4 regions of the Erythrobacter sp. JK5 genome follow, and region 1 is predicted to be linked to each of the others. Evidence: predicted binding sites of a transcription regulator. Region 1 holds the regulator's gene; each other region holds the start of a gene.

What was found. Region 1 encodes LexA, which represses DNA repair genes until DNA is damaged. Its sites were predicted from a motif close to GTTCCNCNCTTGTTCT; they were not measured.
Region 2: the regulator LexA is predicted to act here: its motif matches at 3,556-3,571, upstream of KDC96_RS05670 (ImuA family protein).
Region 3: the regulator LexA is predicted to act here: its motif matches at 811-826, upstream of KDC96_RS07045 (toprim domain-containing protein).
Region 4: the regulator LexA is predicted to act here: its motif matches at 2,204-2,219, upstream of KDC96_RS08500 (DNA recombination protein RmuC).

The regions. Positions count from the first base shown of each region.
Region 1 covers NZ_CP073577.1:922,972-928,030, reverse strand. The annotation lists gene moaC (cyclic pyranopterin monophosphate synthase MoaC) at 3-479, shown strand; gene KDC96_RS04490 (molybdopterin molybdotransferase MoeA) at 485-1,672, shown strand; gene lexA (transcriptional repressor LexA) at 1,897-2,586, shown strand; gene KDC96_RS04480 (ComEC/Rec2 family competence protein) at 2,611-4,452, opposite strand; gene KDC96_RS16365 (hypothetical protein) at 4,449-4,670, opposite strand; gene gltX (glutamate--tRNA ligase) at 4,902-5,059, shown strand, end outside.
Region 2 covers NZ_CP073577.1:1,158,017-1,163,075, forward strand. The annotation lists gene KDC96_RS05655 (phosphoribosyl-AMP cyclohydrolase) at 112-681, shown strand; gene KDC96_RS05660 (PilZ domain-containing protein) at 733-1,083, opposite strand; gene KDC96_RS05665 (DNA polymerase Y family protein) at 1,156-2,751, opposite strand; gene KDC96_RS05670 (ImuA family protein) at 2,666-3,520, opposite strand; gene KDC96_RS05675 (sodium-dependent transporter) at 3,636-5,036, opposite strand.
Region 3 covers NZ_CP073577.1:1,447,053-1,452,111, reverse strand. The annotation lists gene KDC96_RS16385 (DUF5818 domain-containing protein) at 1-190, opposite strand, end outside; gene KDC96_RS07050 (lytic transglycosylase domain-containing protein) at 187-771, opposite strand; gene KDC96_RS07045 (toprim domain-containing protein) at 918-1,832, shown strand; gene KDC96_RS07040 (strawberry notch family protein) at 1,908-5,059, shown strand, end outside.
Region 4 covers NZ_CP073577.1:1,728,459-1,733,517, reverse strand. The annotation lists gene fmt (methionyl-tRNA formyltransferase) at 1-638, opposite strand, end outside; gene recR (recombination mediator RecR) at 692-1,288, shown strand; gene def (peptide deformylase) at 1,424-1,987, shown strand; gene KDC96_RS08500 (DNA recombination protein RmuC) at 2,235-3,674, shown strand; gene KDC96_RS08495 (RNA methyltransferase) at 3,842-4,648, opposite strand; gene KDC96_RS08490 (HPr family phosphocarrier protein) at 4,671-4,949, opposite strand; gene KDC96_RS08485 (PTS sugar transporter subunit IIA) at 4,960-5,059, opposite strand, start outside.

The DNA.
Region 1 (5,059 bases):
CCATGAGCGACCTCACTCATCTTGGCGAAGACGGTGCAGCAAGGATGGTGGATGTCGGCGGGAAACCGCCAAGCGCGCGCGTGGCGATGGCCTCGGGGAGGATTGCGATGTCGGCGCAGGCGCTCGATGCGATCCGCGCGGGCGACGCGCCCAAGGGCGACGTGCTCGGCACCGCCCGTATCGCGGGAATCATGGCCGCCAAGCGCACCGGCGAGCTGATCCCGCTGTGCCATCCGCTGGCGCTCGACGCGGTAACGCTCGATTTCGCGTTCGAAGCCGGCGCGATCCGGGCCACTGCCACCGCATCGCTGACGGGCAAGACCGGGGTCGAGATGGAAGCGATGGTCGCGGTGTCGACCGCGCTGCTGACGATCTACGACATGGCCAAGGCGATCGACAAAGGCATGGTGATCGGCGAGGTCCGCCTGATCGAAAAGCGCGGCGGCAAGTCGGGGCACTGGAAAGCCGCCGACCTGTGAGCGCGATGCTGACGCTCGAAGAGGCGCAGGCGCGACTCCTGGCGCTGGATCCCGCGCAGGAAGCGATCGAGATCGAATGCCAATCGGCGCTGGGTCGATACCTGTCTCGCGACCTCACGGCGCTGCGCACGCAACCGGCAGCCGACCTTTCGGCCATGGATGGCTACGCCGTCTGCGGCGATGGCCCTTGGCAGCGTGTGGGCGAAAGCCGCGCCGGTATGCCTTTCGCCGGATCGCTCGCGCCCGGCCAGTGCACGCGGATTTCGACCGGGGCGCACATGCCCACCGGGTCCGATCGGGTGCTCATTCAGGAAAACGCGAAAGCAGACAGCAACCTGATCGCACTGGCCGAGGGCGAAGATCCACCTCCCCCGGGTCGACACGTGCGCAAGGCCGGGTTCGATTTCGGGCGGGGCGACACCGTGCTGGCAAAGGGAACCCGATTGGGACCGGCACAACTCGCGCTGGCGATAGCTGCCGGGCACGATACGGTGCCGATCGTCAAACCCGCGACGGTTCAGGTGCTCGACAGCGGCGACGAGCTGGCTCGACCCGGGTCGCAATGCGGCGCCGACCAGATCCCGGCGAGCAACGGGACGATGATCGCCGCCATGCTGGCCCCGCATGTGGGATCGGTCCAGCTGCTCGGCCCGGTGCCGGACGATCTCCCTGCCCTTGCGGCGGCGCTGGAGAAAGCGGACCACCCCATCCTCGTGACCTCGGGCGGTGCTTCGGTGGGCGATCACGACCTGATCCAGCGGGCGCTGATCGACTGGGGTGCGGAGCTGGCGTTCTGGAAGGTCGCGATCAAGCCGGGCAAGCCCCTGATGGTGGCGACCCGGCGGCGCGAGTCGGGCATCCAGGTGATTGTCGGGCTGCCGGGCAACCCGGTGTCGAGCTTCGTCACCTGCTTCCTGTTCGTGCTTCCCCTGGTCCGCGCGGTCGCGGGCGTTTCCGATCCGTTGCCCAAAGCGGAGACCCGTATCGCATCCGAGGACCTGCCCGCGGTCGGCTCTCGCCGCGAATTCCTGCGCGCGGTGAGCGACGGTGCGAGGGTGCGCCTCGCCGCGTCGCAGGATTCCTCCGCCCTGCTGGCGCTGGCAGCGGCCAATTGCCTGATCGATCGGCCCGCAGGAGCTCCGGCGGTGAGCGCGGGCGAGCCTGTTCCGGTGTACATGCTCCAGAATGGCTGAATTGCGGGGTTCTGGCGGTGCGAGCCGCTTGACTCGGTCCGAACAGTTGCCTAATTGTTCCGCATTCGTTCACCATATCGGCGAGCGGAACAGTGCCGGTAACGCATCGACGCGCTCCCGCGTTCGCTATGCCTCTTGCGGTACGCCTATTTGATCCTGCGCTGCCCGCAGGTCTCGACGCCTCTGGGCGGCGGGTCTTCCGGGCAGGCCATGGGAGGATATCCATGCTGACAGCCAAGCAGCACGAATTGATCCGGTTCATCCAGCAGCGACTGGAGGAGACCGGCATTTCCCCGAGTTTCGAGGAAATGAAGGAAGCGCTCGACCTCAAGAGCAAATCGGGGGTGCATCGCCTGATCTCCGCGCTCGAGGAACGCGGCTTCATCCGCCGCCTGCCCAACCGGGCGCGCGCGCTCGAGGTAATCCGGCAACCCGAAGACGCGACACCAACACCGCGCGCAACGCGGATCGCGAACGATTCGGTCGCGCGAGGGTCGGCGGTGATGAAGTCCGCCCCGGAACCGGCCAACGACGTGATCGAGATTCCGCTCCATGGACGGATCGCAGCCGGCGCGCCGATCGAGGCACTGGAAGGACAGAGTTCGCTGCCGGTCCCGGCGGCGCTGCTCGGCCCGGGAGAGCATTACGCGCTCGAAGTATCCGGCGACTCGATGATCGAGGCGGGTATTTTCGACGGGGATTTTGCGCTGGTGAAGCGCACCGACACCGCGCGCGATGGCGAAATCGTCGTCGCGCTGGTTCGGGGCGAGGAAGCCACGCTCAAGTATCTGCACAAGGATGGCGGAATGGTGCGGCTCGATCCGGCCAACGCCACGCATTCGCCGCAGGTCTACCCGTCCGGCGAAGTCCAGGTCCAGGGCAAGCTGGCCGGGCTGTTGCGGCGTTATCATTGACGCTGGGGGGCGCGGGGCTGGCGATCAGTCGCCGGTTCCGCGCCACCAGCCATGTTCGCCCTGCCCCGCGGCAACGGTCGCAATCCGCTCGTTTTCGAGGTCGATCGCCAGCCCGCCGGTGCGCTGTAGCAACCGCCGGTCGGCTTTGAGCCATAACGGCTTGCATGAGGCCGGAAGAAACCGGTCGGCGACAACGATGTCCGCGCGCTCGCACGCGGCAGCGAGCGCCCGTTCTTCCACGAGATCGCGATTGCGGGCCAGCAGCAGCTGCCAGTCCCGCCCGCCGCGCGCGATCGTAACGAGGCAGAATTCGGGCGAGCACTCCGCACCCTGCCATCCGGCGATCGGAATCGGATCGCTGGTGACGCCAGCCAGTTCGAGCAGGTTGTCGCGCGCATAGTCCGACCTTGTGTCGCGCAGCGAGAGCAGTTCCTTTCCTCCGCCGGGCCGATCGAGGACGATCCCGACGTGGCGTCCCTCCCGCCCGATCAGGACATCGGGGATCGGTGTAGCGATCAGCATCGCGGTTGCAACTGCCGCAGGCACAAACCCGAGCAGCCTCGCCCGCCCGCTCCACAGCGCCAGCCACAGGCCACCCGTCACGAACAGTGCGATCGTGGCTGTGCCCATCTGCGGCATCAGCTTCACCGCCCCCGGCTGCGCAGAAGTCACATGCGCGATGGCAAGCAGCAGCTCGAGCGAGGCTTCCACCAGCCACCAGGCCGGACCGCCCAGCCCGACCAGGTCGAGCAGCAGTGCCACCGCGATCAGCGGCATCGATATGAAAGTGACCAGCGGGATCGCCACGACATTGGCGAAGGCCCCGTAGACCCCGGCCCGGTGGAAATGAAACAGCACGATCGGCATCAGCGCGATCTCGATCACCAGCCCGGTGAGGAACAGCATCGCGACCCGCCGCCCGCCGCGCGCCCGCCAGCTTTCCTCTCGCGCTGCCAGAAACGACTTCACCGGCGCGCTGGTATGCAACGCCACGATCGCGATCACCGCCGAAAAACTCATCTGAAAGCTCGGCCCGACAACGCTTTCGGGCCACAACAGCAGAACGAACATCGCCGCCACCGCCACCATCCGCAGGGACAATGCATCGCGTCCCAGCGCCAGCGCTATCAGCACCAGCATCGCGGCAACGCAGCTGCGCACCGTCGGCACCTCCGCCCCTGTCAGCAGCGTATAGCCGATTCCGGCCACCGCTCCGACCGCCGCAGCGAGGATCGGCAGGCGCACTCGCAGGGCAATCGCCGGGAACAGGGCCAGCAGTTTCAGCGCCACCAGGTACGCCGCTGCTATCACCGCGCTGACATGCAGGCCGCTGATCGAAAGCAGGTGCGTGAGGCCCGCATCGCGCATCGCGTCTTCATCGGCCTCGGTGATCGAGCCGCGATCGCCGCTGGCAAAGGCGGCGGCGATGGTGCCGGCCGAACCCTCGACCCGCTCGCGGACATGTCCCGAAAGCGCGCGCTGGATCGTGGCAAGACCGCTGGCTTCGGGCGCGGGTTCTACCAGTGACACCTCGCCGATCACGCTGCCGGTCGCGGCAAGCCCCATGAACCACGCCGCGCGCGCGAAATCGTACGAACCCGGCAGCATCGGGCTGGCCGGCGGCATCAGCCGCACGCGCGCCCGCACGATCGCCCCTTCGGCGAGCCCTTCGCCCGCCTGTTCGAGCGGCACGTTGATCCTGATCTTGCGGCTCTCGCCGCTTTCCGCATCGCGCACCGCCAGCGTGAGGCGGGTGCGATCCTGCGCTGGTTGATCCTCGCGTTCGAGCAAAAACCCCTGCACCCGCTCGACCACGGGTCGCGCGATCGGATCGGCGCCGACGACTTCGGATCGCAGCCAGATCACGGCGATCCCCCGGCGAAAACCAGAGCGGCGGCGATGATCGCGCGTCGCAGATGCGCCCGTTCATCCACATCGCGCCACAGCGCGAGGGCCGCGAGCGCCAGCAGCACCGCACCGGCGATCGCCGTCACCCATTGCCACGGATTTGCGAGCGCGAACCAGCACAGGATCCCGCCCGCGAATATCGCCGCGAGCCATGGAGCCCGATCGAATCCTGCCATTTGCAGGAAGCTTTCGGCACGTCCCGAGAGGTCTTCGGGACCAGTGTCGAAAACTCTCGACCGGTGAACGCCCCATTGCCAAGCGCGCGCTGCGGATTTACGGGCCGCACCACCGCCGCTGGCGGGTCCAGCTTCGGCCCCCTCCCCCATCGGTATGATCGGCGCGTCGCGCATCGACTCCCCCCGGCCCGTCATTCGGCGAGACGCGAAATGAAAAGGAATTAACGGTTTATGGCAAGCGAAACCGGCCCGAACGGCTCTGAAACTCCCAACCGTGTCGTCACCCGGTTCGCGCCTTCGCCCACGGGTTTCCTGCATATCGGCGGCGCACGCACGGCTTTGTTCAATTGGCTCTATGCCCGCCACCATGGCGGCAAGGCTCTGCTGAG
Region 2 (5,059 bases), 240 kb from region 1:
GACCGGGCCCCTCTGGCGAGCAATCCTGCTCGTGATGTCGGACGTCGGCGGCGTTTTCGACGCCGCTCGAGCACAACGGGGGGCAGGATGCTCCCCGCTAGGGAGTATGACATGAAGAAATTTGCCAGTGTTTCTGTTCTTGGTTTGAGTGCCCTTGCCCTCGCTGCCTGCGGCGCGGATGAAACTGTCGCAGCCGAAGGCGGCGACAGCGATCCGATCACCGCCGAAGAGGTCGCAGAAGCCCAGAAAGCCTGGGGCGAAGGCATCGTTGCCATCGGCCAGACCTTCATCGACAAAGGCGATTTCCGCGCCCGCGCGGAAGAGCACATCAGGACGCATTACGCCTATGGCGACGATGCGACCGTCCTGTTCAAGCCCACCCTCGCTGCCGAAGACCAGTTCCGCGAGAATTACGACGAGGCGCTGAGCTATTTCGTCGGCACCGAAGGCACCGAAGACGGTGGCTTTGCGATCGCGCCGTACACCGCCGTCCGCTGGGAGAACCACGGCACCGTTATCGACGAGGATGGCGATATGGCCGTGGCGATGGGCAATTACTATTTCACCGGCACGGACGGCAACGAGACCAAGGTGGAATATTCGTTCGCCTACGAGAAAGACGAGAACGGCGATCTCAAGATCGTGCTGCACCACAGTTCGCTGCCCTTCAGCACGAACTGATCGTCGAAAGCTGGAAATGCGGGTCGGTGCCGGTCTCGGCACCGGCCCTTTTTACGAGACGCTGCGGCGCCCTTCGATGATTCTGTGTGCCGCCGGCGTGAGTTTGCTGCCGTTGCGCGCGCACAGGTGATCGATCACCGCCGGATGCATTTCGCCTTCGAACGAGACTCCGGCGAACTGGCCGTTGACCCAGGCGACGATGCCCAGCGGGGCGTTGATCCCGCCAACCTTCATCACCACCCGGTCGCCGACGCTGGCAAAGCCCGCGCGCGCCTTGATCTTGCAACCGCCTTCGGAAATGTCGATCAGGTCGACGAACACCACGCGCGACTGCACGCGGCTCTTCACCATCAGGCTCAGCGGACGACGCCGCTCCGAACGGGGGATCGAATACATATTCATCGCGACGAAGGGCGTAGCAAAAATGCGTAAACGAATGCTGACCGAAGCCGTACGGGAGTTGGGAACGGCAGTTCAGGCGCATAGCCCCTGAAGATACCAGTCGGGTGCGCCGCCGCGCCCGTCGCCGACGATCCCGTGGCGGTAAATCCAGAAGCGGCTGCCCCCCGCATCCTCGATCCGGTAGTAATCGCGCAGCCGCACCGTCGATTTCGCGCGCCACCATTCGGGGGCGATCCTCTCGGGCCCTTCGACGCGGACGACTTCGTGCACCCGTCCGCGCCAGCGAAACCGCTGCGGCAAGCCATCGGGCGAAGCATAGAGCACCGCCACTTTCTCGGGTCTATCCAGCAATTTCAATGGCCTGTGCTGAAATTCGAGCATCCCTTGCGAACTGGGTTCGGGATCGAGCGCGGCCTGCCAGCGCTGCGCGCGTTCGGGCAGGTGGCTGGCGAACGGAACCGGGCGGCGCACCGCGCCGGGGCCCAATCGCACCGTCAGCCGGTCGATGCAGGCGGACAGCGAAGTGCCGTGCCGTTCCGCCGCCTCCTCGACATCGCTCTGCGCCGGAGCCAGCGGCTCGGCCCAGCTCGTCCGCAGCCGCACCGTCTCGATCCCGAACCCGGCATCGATATCGTCAAGCCTGGTGGTGAACAGCCGGGTAATATGTCCGGGTTCGCGGGTCGCAGCGGCGAGTTCGATTCGCCGCACCAGCACCTCGCCATCGACCCGCCACAGCCCGAGTTCGAGACGCCGTGCCCCCTCGCCGCGCGCTTCGAGCTCGCGCGCCATGTCGGCGGCGAGGTCGGCGAGCACGCGGTCGAGCAGGCTGCGGTGCCGAATCGGCTCCATCAACCGCCGCTGCACCAGCGGCATCTGCTGCGGAACAACCGGCAGCAGCGGTTCGGGCACCTTGCCCAGCAACTGGTCGAGCCGGATCAGCGGGTTGGCCGAGGGCGACTTGCGGTTACGGAACCGGCGCTGGAGCGCATCGCGGGCGGCAGCCTCGGCGCGGTCGACCGCCCCGGTGGCAATGTTTGCGAGGTCTCCAAGGCGCTTGAGGCCAAGGCGGCGCAGGACGGTGAGCACATCCTGATCGAGCCGCAATGCCGCGACCGGGAGATCGGCAAGCCTTTGCAATGCGTTGTCCTGTGAGCCGACGACCGCTCGCACTGGCCCGTAATGCGCCAGCGCCCAGGCCGCTCCGGCGGTCGGGGCGATTGCCGTGCGCACCGCCAGTTTGCGCCGGGCAAACGCCGCTTCGACATCAGTCAGCAGGCGCGTCTCCCCGCCGAACAGGTGTGCCGCAGCGGTGATATCGACCAGCACGCCATCGGGCGGATCGAGCGTGCTCCATGGCCCCCAGCGCTGCACCCAGAGGGCGAGTTTCTCGAGGAAATCGAGATCGCCCGCCGGATCGGACGGCGCGACCCTGATCTGCGGGCAGATCGTGCGCGCATCGGCCAGCATCGTGCCCGGCTGCGCGCCCGCAGCGCGACCGGCGTGGTTGACCGCGTCGATCCGCGGCCCGTGCGCAGTCTCGGTGATCAGCGCGGTCGGCTCGGCATCCGCGCCCTCACCCAGATCAAGCCCGTGCGCAAGCCGCCAGCGATCGACCGACAGTCGCGCGCACCAGATCGCGAGAATCCGGCGTGGCGGCGTTGGCGGCAGATCGCGGTGGCGACTTTCGGGCGCTGAGGCGTCCGTCGTCATTGCTCAAAATCCACTTTCCGGGGGCGTGGCTGCGCGCGCGGAACAATTCGGCCTGCCATGCGGGCGCACCGGGCGCATCGGCGTTCCAGCGCGGGCGCGTCGAAGGCGCAGCTTCGATCCGCCAGCGCATCCGCGCCGAGGACAGGTCCGCTTCCGCTTCGAGCCGCACCAGCCACAGCGGCACGCCATGCTTTTCCGCCGCAAGGCTCAGGCGGCGCGAAGCGGTGAAATCGAGCGCGCGCGGATTGCCAACGATCTCGCCGATCACGCAGGCGAGGTCGCGGCAGCGCAGCCCCTCTTCAAGCGCGAACAGCGCGTCTTCGGGAGTCTTCGCCTCGACATGGATCAGCCGGTGGCGCAGCTCGCGCGGCAGGCCATGGTGGTAGGGGCGCCCGCTGCGCGCGATCGCGCGGGATTCCTGCACCCACAGCACCTGTCGGCGATCCTCGGCCTCGGTGAGCGGATCTTCGACTGCCTCAGCCACCCGCAACGCATCACGCGCCAAGGCGAGCGCCACCCCCGCCCCGCTGGCATCGCCGGTCGAGGCGAAAATCTCGCTGTGCAGCGGTTGGTCGGTCAGCCCCGGACGCCAGCGGGCCTCGCGCGCCTGCGACAGCGCAGCGATATCGCTCGCGGAAAGGCGCGCAGAGCCACCAGGCCTTGGGCGCGAGGGGACGGGAAAGTTGTGCAGCGCTTTCGCGCCGGAGGAGGAAACGGATTTTGGCATAGGAACACTCACGGAGACTCGTGCGAGTCTCATTTGTTCCTATTATGTTCCATATCTGCGGAGTGATTGCAACGCGGAATTCCGTCAGCGGCCACCACAGCCGCCTGAAACTCGATCAGCCAAACAGCCCGAACAGCAGGATAACCGTCAAAGCGATCGGGCAGACGAACCGCACCAACGCCCGCCACGTCTGATGCAGCCAGCCATCGAGCCCGTTCTCGTCGTCGATCAGACGTGCATCGGCGATCCAGCCGACGAAAATGCAGGTCAGGATCGCGCCGATCGGCATGAACAGCTTCGCCGTCACTCCGTCGAGCGTGTCGAAGAAATTGGTCTCTGCGAACAGCGGGACGAAGCCGAGCGGATAGAACTCCGCCATGTCGTTGAACGACAGCGAAGACAGCACGCCGAGTACCGCCGCGCCCGCGCCGACAATCAACGTTGCGACCATCCGCGGCATCTTGAACTTCTCGAACACATAGGCCGTCGGCGCTTCGAGCAGCGAGACCGAGCTGGTCAGCGCGGCGAAGAACACCATGGTAAAGAACGCCAGGCCGATCAGCGAGCCAAACGGCATCGCCTGGAACGCGACCGGAAGCGACTGGAACATCAGCCCCGGACCGGCATTGGTCGGCAGCCCGGCCGCGAAAACGATCGGGAAAATGGCAAGACCGGCGAGCAGCGCCACCCCGGTATCCGCACCGGCGATGATCCCCGATGTCTCGCCCAGATTGGTATCGCGGCTGGCGTAGGCGCCATAGGTCATCATCCCGGCCACCCCGAGCGACAGCGAAAAGAACGCCTGCCCGACCGCGGCGAGCATCACTTCCCCGGTCAGCTTCGAAAAATCGAAGGTGAAGAGATACGCAACCGCCTGCCCGAAGTTATCGGTAAACGCGCCGTAGACAGTAATGCCGAGAAACAGCAGGAAGAACAGCGGCATGAGATAGACCGCCACCCATTCGATGCCGCTCGAAACCCCGCGTGCGACGAAGAACATCGTCACCGCGAGAAATCCGAGATTGAGCCCGATCATCAACGAACCATTGCCGAACAGTCCAGGCATCAGCGCCTCGATATCCTCTGCCGGACGCCCCTGGAACGCGCCGCCAGTGAGGCCCGTCTGGATCAGGTCGCCCAAAAAGACGCCGATGTAATAGACCACCCAGCCGCCGACGACGCAGTAGAAGCTGAGGATCAGGAACGCGGCAAACACGCCCATCGAGGCGAGGATGCTCCAGCCTTCCGGCGCATTGGAATCGCGCGCGACACGGCGGACGCTTTCGGGCGCATTGGCCTGTCCGTGCCGCCCGATCAGCACTTCGGACAGCAGCACCGGCAAACCGATCAACAGCACGCACAGGATATAGAACAGCACGAACGCGCCGCCGCCATTCTCGCCCGCTTCCGCCGGGAATCGCCACATATTGCCGAGGCCGACCGCCGAGCCGACTGCGGCGAGAATGAACGCAGTGCGCGACGACCAGTTTTCGTGGCCCGAACCGGTTGCTGCCATGATGTGAAAAATCCCTCTTCCCG
Region 3 (5,059 bases), 520 kb from region 1:
GCCCCAGCCATTCGACGCGAAGGCGGTCGAACCCGACAACGATACCCTCTGCGGTAACCTCAAATCCAAAGTCGTTGTTTGAGGGTTCGTAGTCTTCGAGAACCCAATGATCTCCGGCATCGGTTACAATTACGGCTCCCCGAGGAAGGTGCTCGAGCCGTCCGCTGATCCTTTTCCGATTCGTAGTCATATCGAACCGTATGCCATCCATCGGTCGATAACGCTCTTCACATATCCAGGTGTTTCACGATTTTTCGGTATTCCGCCGGCTCGCGACACGGCGCCGGGACCAGCATTGTATGCGGCCAGCGCGAGATGGATCGCACCGAAGCGCTCTAGCATCTGCTTCAGATACCGCGCGCCGCCATCGATGTTCTCAGCCGGATCGTGGCGATTGCTGACACCAAGTTCTCTTGCCGTTCCCGGCATGAGTTGAGCGAGCCCAGCGGCGCCAGCCGGACTGATTGCCATCGGGTTGAACCGCGATTCCTGCCAAATCAGGGCCTGAAGCAGTCGAGGCGGCAATTGGTATCGCGCTTCAGCTTGCCGGATGAGTGGCTCATACAAGGCTTCCTTGAAGCTTCTATCGATATAGGCCGCGCCGCCATCTGGCTTGCCCAAGTGGATTGCAGTCGGGTTGAAAGCGCGCCCTTTGTCGTTTGTAACCTCAACTGTGCCGAGGTCATGGTCGAAGACCTGAAACTCCTGCGCGTGCGCGGATCCCGAAATCGCAATCGCGAGCGCACCGCAACCGCAAGCCACCAGAGACATTCGCATTGAATTACCTTTCACGTTGCCTCGATCCGCAAGAGAACATAAATAGAACAAATGGGTGTAGGAAAACGTTTTTTTTGCAAGTTTATCCGAGAGGAGAGGGGTTCGTCTGGAGGGGGCAATTGTGAGGCGATGGAGCCGGTATGCCTGTTTCGAATTCAACCCTGTCACGTACCTCGCTTGAGGACACCGCCCGCAACATCTGCGAAAGCCGAGGGGGCAAATGGTCAGGCACAAAGGGGATGGCGTGCTGTCCCGCGCATGATGACCGCACACCTTCGCTCGGCGTGACGCTCGGCCGAAAGGCTATTCTCTTCCATTGCTTTGCGGGCTGCGATCAACAGAGCGTGCTTTCCGCAATGGCGCGCGAAGGTTTCGAGGTGGCCAGGTTTTTCTCGGGTTCTTCGGCCGAGGATCAGATCGAGCCAACAAGGCTACGCACACCCTCGGCAGCAGCGTTGAGGATCTGGCGCGAAGCGGAACCATTGGGTGCCAGTCCGGCGAAGGCCTACCTCGAGAGCCGCGGCATCCTGGCCGCATCTTCAGCTCTTCGCTTTCATCCGCAAACGCCGCTCGGGCCGAAAGGACAGGCCCGCTTTCTTCCCGCTATGATTGCGGCGGTCAGCCTCGATGAGGGGCCGATCGCGATCCACCGCACGTTTTTGTCCACCGAGGCTTCAACCAAGGCCACCTTCGACAAGCCAAAGCGCGCGCTTGGCTCGCTCGGTGAAGCTGCTGTCCGTCTCTTTGCTCCGGTTTCCGGGAAGCTCGGCCTTGCCGAGGGGATCGAGAGCGCGTTGTCAGCCTATGCGCTCACCGGCATTCCCGTTTGGGCGACCCTTGGGAATGAGCGTTTCGGTCTCGTAAGCATTCCCGAGAGTGTGACCGAGCTTCATCTGTTCGTCGATCATGATGCTGGCGGCGAGCTGGCCGCCTCGCGTGGCCTCGGAGCCTACGCGCAGGAAGGGCGGACGATCCAAGTCCGCAAGCCACATCCAAGCGATACCGACTGGAACGATGAACTCATAGCATGGCTGCGCCGCAAAGCGGCGCGTTAGAGGAGAGAGGGCTTCTCGATTTCTTGATCCGGCAGAGGGCGTGTCCCGATGCCCCCATCAGGAGGACGAATTGCCATGTTTCAATCAGACCTGTTTCCCGCCGGCGAGCAGTTGCCGTCCATACCCTTGGCCTATGCCATTGGCACCCGAGTTGCCGCGCTTCTTGCTTCGGGTCGTCATCTTACCCGTACCGACATTTCCGGGCTGTTCGCCGAAGAGACCGGTGTTCTCGACTGGGGAGGTGCCTGGACGATCGACGACTACAACAGCGCGGTCGAGATCGGCGCACTACTCTGGCTTCGAGAGTCCTCACGGATCGATCTGGCGACGAATGTACACGAAGCCGAAGCGCGGTTCGACTGGCTCGAAGCAGCTTTGCCGCCGCGGCACGTGCGCAGCGAAGCACAGGTCGAGCTCCAACAGTTCTCGACCCCGCCAATGCTGGCCTGGCTGATGGCGAAGGCCGCAGCAGTTGCTGCGCAAGACACGCTTCTCGAACCATCCGCCGGTAATGGCGCCCTTGCGCTTTGGGGCAGCGTCCAGAACGCTTCGCTGCTCCTCAACGAGATCGATCCGGCAAGACGAGACTGCCTCGGCCACATCTTCCCCGCAGCCGCGATCACCACGTATGACGGGGAGCTGATCGCCGACCTGGTGCGCGGCCCTGTTCCGTCGGTCGTGCTGATGAACCCGCCATTCGCCCGCAGCCAGGAACGCGGCAAGGACGGTGAGACCGCCATGCGTCACCTGCGCGGTGCGATCCGAGTGGCTGCAAATGGGGCGAGGATAGTCGCCATCATGCCCGAAGGCTTCGATGCTTCCGCTTTCGCCAAAGCACAGGACGAAACGTCGCTCGTGCTCAATGTCCGCTTGGAGCAGATGTTTCGCCGGACAGGGACGGGGATTGCCGTTCGACTGGTCGTGTTCGACAAGACGCCGACTGCGGCTTCGCCCGCGATCACCGGAGATACTGCCGACCTGATCGCGCTCCACGAGCTTATCACTGCGCTTCCGCCCCGTGCGCAGACATCCGCCAACATCCATCGCCTGCCAGTCGGCAAGCCAGTGCGCCTCGTTTGCAAGACTTCGACCCAAAGCGCGCCGGTTCGGCCGGTGGCGCCGTTCGCCGCGACACCAGCAGCCAGCGCGAATGCGATCGACCTTGCCTATTCGGTCCTCGCCGACCCCGCGCCTGTGCCCGAACAGGCAGGCATCTACCTGCCTTACCGGCCCAGCCGCATCGCCTTCGAAGATGCGCCGGTCCATCCCACCCCGCTCGTGGAATCGGTCGCCATGGGTTCGGTCGCGGCACCGCAGCCCGATGTTTGCCCGCGCCTTCCCGCAGGTTGGCAGGCCGATGGCCTGCTGTCCGAAGCGCAATGCGAGACACTCGTTTACGCTGCCCAGGCATTTTCGCGTGATCTTCCAGGTCAGTTCAAGGTCAGCCAGGAAGCCACCTCGCTGGAGCTGTCCGAAGATGGGCACACCTACCGGCAGGGCTTCTTCCTTGGCGACGGGACCGGAGCGGGCAAGGGACGGCAGATCGCAGCGGTCATCATGGACCGCTGGCTCGCAGGCGAGCGCCGGCATGTCTGGATCACCAAGAACGAGGCGCTGCTCGAAGATGCACGCCGCGACTGGGAAGCGCTTGGCGGACTACCGCTCGATCTCCAGCCGCTCTCGCGCTGGAAACTCGGCCAGCCCGTAACGATGTCCGAAGGCATTCTCTTCGTCACCTATCCGACGCTGCGCTCGGGCCGCGCCGAGGATACGCGGCTCGACCAGATCCTTGCCTGGGCGGGCGAGGATTTCGACGGCGTGATCGCTTTCGACGAAGCCCATGCGATGGCTAATGCGCTCGGGGGCTCTTCAATCCGCGGCAAGGTCAAGGGCTCTGAACAAGGGATGGCGGGCGTCAGGCTGCAGAACCACTTGCCGCGCGCCCGCGTGCTTTACGCGTCTGCCACTGGCGCTTCGGATATCGCCAACCTCGGTTACACTTCCCGCCTCGGCCTTTGGGGACCCGAGACCGCTTTTCCGACCCACGAGGCATTCATGACCGAGATCCGCGCTGGCGGCGTCGCGGCGATGGAGCTCGTCGCCCGTGATCTCAAGGCCCAGGGCCTCTATCTTGCCCGTGCGCTGTCCTTCGCCGGGGTCGAGTACGACATCCTCGAACATAGCCTGACCGAAGCACAGGTACGGATCTACGATGCCTATGCTGATGCCTGGGCGATCATCCACCGCAACCTCGAAGCTGCGCTCGAAGCAACCCGCGTGGTCGACGAGGACAGCGGCGACACGCTCAACCGCAATGCCAAGGCTGCGGCGCTATCGATCTTCGAAGGCACCAAGCAGCGCTTCTTTGCCCAGCTCCTGCTTTCGATGAAATTGCCGAGCCTGATCCCCGCGATGGAAGTAGCGCTTGGCGAAGAGAATTCGGTTGTCGTGCAGCTGGTCTCGACCGCCGAGGCCATGCTCGACCGGCGCCTTGCCGACCTTACCGTGGAAGAACGCGAAGCTCTCGATATCGATCTGTCCCCGCGTGAATACGTCATCGACTACCTTACGAAGAGCTTCCCGATACGATTGATGCAGGTATTCGCCGACGAGGACGGCAATCTTCGCTCCGAGGCGATGAGCGACGGAGAGGGCAATCCCGTTTTCTGCCCGCGCGCCATTGCTGTGCGCGATGCGCTGATCGAACAGCTTTGCGCACTGCCGCCCATCGCCACTGCGCTCGATGCGATTATCGAACATTTCGGAACCGACGCCGTGGCCGAAGTCACGGGCCGGACCCGCAGGCTTGTACTGGGCCGCGATGGTGAGCAGCGCCTCGAACGGCGTAGCCCCAGCGCCAATGTCGCCGAAGCCCAAAGCTTCATGGAAGGGATCAAGCGCATCCTGGTCTTCTCGGATGCGGGCGGCACGGGGCGATCCTATCATGCCGACCTCGGCTGCCGAAACCAGCAGCGCAGGGTTCATTTCCTGCTCGAGCCGGGCTGGCGCGCGGACAACGCCATCCAGGGTCTTGGTCGTACCAACCGCACCAACCAGGCCTCGGCCCCGCTGTTTCGGCCGGTAACCACCGACGTAAAGGGCGAACGCCGATTCATCTCAACCATTGCGCGAAGGCTCGACGCATTGGGCGCGCTGACGCGCGGCCAGCGCCAGACGGGCGGTCAGAACCTGTTCGACCCGGCCGACAATCTCGAAAGCGACTATGC
Region 4 (5,059 bases), 810 kb from region 1:
TCGATCCGCGCTTCGGCCTTGTCGATCTTGGGCGCGTAGGTCGCGAGTGCATCGTCCTGCGGCTGCGGGGCATAACCTTCGAGATTGGCGAGCAGCTCCACCATCGCCCCCGCGCCCAGCTCGGCCAGTTCGGCGGTCAGCTCGCCGGTGGTCTTGCTCGCGATCGGTGTCCGCACGATATGCAGCATCGGCCCGGTGTCGAGCCCGGCCTCCATCTGCATGATCGTCACGCCCGTCTCCTCGTCCCCGGCCATCACCGCGCGGTGGATCGGCGCCGCCCCGCGCCAGCGCGGCAGGATCGAGGCGTGGATATTGAGGCAGCCGTGCTTCGGCGCGTCGAGGATCGGTTGCGGCAAGATCAGCCCATATGCCGCGACCACCGCCACATCGGCCTCGAGCGCGGCAAATTCGGCCTGTGCCTCCGCGTTCCGGAGCGATTTCGGCGTGCGCACTTCCAACCCCAGTTCCTCCGCCTTGGCGTGAACCGGCGAGGGCCGCAGCTTCTTGCCCCGCCCGGAGCGGCTCGGCGGCTGGCTGTAGACGCAGGCGATTTGATGCCCCGCTTCATGCCCCCATTTGTTTAGGGCCACCAGCGCTGGCACCGCAAAGTCCGGCGTTCCCATGAAGATGATGCGCATAAGGTGGATGCCCGAGCTTTGTGAACCGAGCGCCAGCCCCTATCTCTCCCCCCATGGCATCGCAAGAGATCGAAGCGCTCTCCGGCGCTCTCGCCCGGCTTCCGGGTCTCGGCCCGCGCTCGGCGCGGCGGGCGGTGCTGTGGCTGGTCAAGAACCGCGAACAGGCTTTGCCCGCCTTGCTCGAAGCGCTGGATGCGGTGTCGGAGACGCTGGTGGAATGCGCCACCTGCGGCAATGTCGATACGAAGGACCCCTGCGGTATCTGCGCCGATCCCAAGCGCGACGCGAAGGCGCTGTGCGTGGTCGAGGATGTCGCCGACGTCTGGGCGCTCGACCGCGCGCGGCTGTTCCAGGGGCGCTACCACGTACTCGGCGGCAAGCTGTCCGCGCTCGACGGCATCGGCCCGGACGATCTCAATATCGCCAGCCTGCTCGCGCGGGTCGAGGACGGCGGAATCGACGAAGTGGTGCTGGCGATGAACGCCACGCTCGAAGGGCAGACCACCGCGCACTACCTCGCCGAACGGCTGGAGCCGTATGCGCTGCGCATCACCCAGCTTGCGCACGGCCTGCCGGTCGGAGGAGAACTCGATTACCTTGACGAAGGCACGCTCGCGCAGGCGCTCAGGGCGAGGCGGCCGGTAGGATAACCACCAACGTCGAGCACCCACCCCAACCCCTCCCTCAAAGGAGGGGCAGCGAGACTTGCGAGCTTGCTCGCTAGTCGCAGCGGGGTGGGTTTCCGACCCGTTGAAATCCGCGCGACCCCAGACTATTTTCCCAATATGGCTATCCGTGAAATCCTCGAAGTGCCGGACCCCCGGCTCAAGACCGTATCGTCCCCCGTCGAACCGCACGAGTTCGACGATGACCTGCGCACGCTCGTCTCCGACATGTTCGAAACCATGTACGACGCGCCCGGCATCGGGCTGGCGGCAATCCAGGTCGGCGTGCCCAAGCGGGTGCTGGTGATCGACCTGCAGGAACGCGACATGGACGCCGACCCGATCGAGGACGAGGATGGCAACGAACGCCAACCGGTCATCAACGATCCGCGCGTGTTCATCAATCCGGTGATTCTCAATCCGGCGGACGAGCTCAACACCTACGAGGAAGGCTGCCTGTCGGTCCCCGAAATCTTCGCCGATGTCGATCGCCCGGCGACCTGCACGGTCAAATATCAGGACCTCGACGGAAAGGAGCACACCGAAGATCTCGAAGGCCTGCTCTCGACCTGCCTGCAGCACGAGATGGACCACCTCGAAGGGATCCTGTTCATCGATCACCTGTCGCGGCTGAAGCGCCAGATGGCGCTCAAGAAGCTGAAGAAGATCAGGCAGGCGGCGTAGTTCTCGTTTCGAACGCGCATCCGCGCGTTCGTCCTCGGCGCTGTTCCTCCGCTTCGCTACGGGCGCCTGCGGGCGGGCTTGCAGGTGTGCTTTGCACGTCTGCGTCTCCGACTTCGACTCCGCCCTTGCGGGCCTTTGGCCCGATTTGGCACTTCGTCACCCCGGACTTGATCCGGGGTCGGGCTTCTTTTCGGGGATATCCTACACGGCGCTGGTGTTCCTATTTTGTTCCGTGCTATAAGAAGGCATGGAACAACCGATTCTCTTGATTGTAGCGCTCGTCGTCGGTGTCGGATTGGGCGGCGGCGGCGTTTGGTTCTTTGCCTCGAAATCCGCTGCCGATCTGCGCGAGCGACTCGCCGAGCGCGAGGGCGACTTCAAGAAAGCCATCGCCGAACTGGGCGAGGCGAAGGTCGATCTTTCCGCCGCCAACGAACGTGCGGCGCGGGCCGATGCGCTGGCGGGCGAATTGGACCGGACGCGCGAGGAGAATGCCGCGTTCAGGGCGGAGCGCGCCGGGTTTGCCGAGCAGAAGAAGCTCCTCGAAGAATCGCGCGACAAGCTTTTGAAGGAATTCGAGAACACCGGCGCTGCGGTACTGTCCAAGGCGCAGGAGGCATTCCTGCGCCGCGCCGACGAACGCTTCAAGCAATCCGAGGAAGCCGGCGAGCAGAAGATCAAGGCGCTGCTCAGCCCGGTGGGCGAGCGGCTCGAGAAGTACGAAAAGCAGGTCGAAACTCTGGAGAAGCAGCGGGTCGATGCGTTCGGGCAGTTAAATGGCCTGATCCAGTCGATGCGCGAGGGGCAGGAAGAGGTCCGGCGCGAGGCGCAGCGGCTCGGCAATTCGCTCACCAACGCGCCCAAGGCGCGCGGGCGCTGGGGCGAGCGGGCGCTGCAGAACCTGCTCGAACAATGCGGCCTCGCGCAGCACACCGATTTCATCATGGAGCATTCGGTCGACACCGACGAGGGCCGGTTGCGCCCCGATGCGATCATCAACGTGCCGGGCCAGAAGAAGCTGGTGATCGATTCCAAGGTCTCGCTCAACGCCTACCAGGCCGCGTTCGAGGCGGATGAGGACAGCGAGCGCGAACGCCATCTCGGTCTCCACGCCAAGTCGATGCGCAACCATGTCCAGACGCTCGGCGCGAAGAGCTACCAGAGCCAGTTCGAGGAAGCGCCCGACTACGTCATCATGTTCGTGCCGGGCGAACACTTCGTCACCGCCGCATTAGACGCGGACCCGGAGCTGTGGGATTTCGCCTTCGAGCGCCGGGTGCTGCTCGCCACCCCGACCAACCTCGTCGCCATCGCGCGCACCGTCGCGCAAGTCTGGCGGCAGGACGGGCTGGCGAAAGAGGCGCAGGAAATCGGCAAGATGGGCGCGGAGCTTTACGACCGGCTGCGCGTTGCCGCCGATCACCTCAAGCGCGTGGGCGGCGGCCTCGAAACCGCAGTCAACAATTACAACAAGTTCGTCGGCAGCTTCGAGCGCAACGTCCTGTCTTCGGGTAAGCGGCTTGCCGACAAGGGGATCGAGATCGGCAAGCGCGAGATCGACGAGGTTCCGCTGGTCGAAAGCGCGCCGCGCTACAATGCCGAGGATGCCGAAGCGGTCGACAAGGCGGAGAACAGGGCCGAGAGCGCCTTTCCCGGACTGGAAGACCGGCGCGACGCGGCGGAGTAGCGCTTTCCTACACGATCAGCGGCTGTCAGGATGCCTGCGGCTCTTTCACATCGCCGTCCGCAATCCCAAACCGAGTTGGCGAAGCGTCAACTTCGCTTTTTCGCTTCAAGTCGTTCTGAACATTAAGAAATTTGCCAGGATTGCCGCATGACACTGTGTCAGGTGTGTCAACTTGGCCCTTCGAGGCTCTCCAGCACTTCGTAGGCCAGCACCGCGCCCGCGACCGCCGCGTTGAGGCTGTCGGCGCGGCCGCGCATCGGCATCGTCACCCGCAGATCGCACTCAGCCTCGTAGGCTTCGGGCAGACCCTGCGATTCGTTGCCGACCAGGATGAAGCACGGCGCCTCGTAGGCCGCGCCCCGATACGGCACCGCATCGCGCAGGCTCGCGGCCACCAGCTGTCCGGCACCCCCGCGCAGCCACGGCACGAATTCCTCCCACCGCGCCTGCGCCAGCTGCTGCGTGAACACCGCGCCCATGCTCGCGCGCACGGCCTCGGCGCTGAACGGATCGGCGCAATCGTCGATCAGGATCACCCCGCCCGCGCCGACGGCATCGCCGGTGCGCAACATCGTGCCGAGATTGCCGGGATCGCGCAAAGCCTGCGCCACCAGCCAGATCGGTGCCGCCTCGCGCGCGATCCGCCCGAGCGACGTGTCCCATTCGTCGAACACCCCGACCACGCTCTGCGCGTTCGACTTGCCGGTGATCTTCGAAAGAATGTCCGGCGTCGTCTCGATCACTTCACCGCCCGCTGCCACGACTTCGCCTTCGAGCCGGGTCAGCAGTTCATGCGGCTCGCGCCCCTCGGCCATCACCAGCTGGCGCGGCAGGCGGCCACCGGCGCGCGCATCCTCGAGTAGTCGAAGGCCCTCGACCAGGAATTGCCCGGCGCGCTTGCGGTGCTTCTTGTCGCGCAGCGAGCGCAGGTACTTGACCGTGGGATTGGAAAATCCGGAGATGTGCTTGCGCATGGTCCGACCTGTAGCCCGCGCGTCAGTCTTCGCCAAACCCGCCCTCGATCATCGCGCCGAGCTGTTCGAAAGCCGCTTCGGCGTCATCGCCTGCGACGATCAGTTCGACCGTGTCGCCCTTCGCCGCGCCCAGCATCATCAGGCCGAGGATCGAGCCGCCTGCCGCCTCGTGCCCGCCCTTGGCGACGCGCACCTGCGTGCCGTCGGACAGTGCGGCAACCGCGCCGACGAACTTCGCGCTGGCTCGGGCATGGAGCCCGCGCTGGTTCACGATCGTGATCTGACGCCGCAATTCGCTCATCGCGATCGCCTCAACCCTTGCCGCCTGCAGCGCTCGCTGCCGATTTCGTGTCGTGGCCGAGCAGTTCGCTGGCGACCGTGATGTAGTTGCGACCGGCCGTCTGCGCCGCT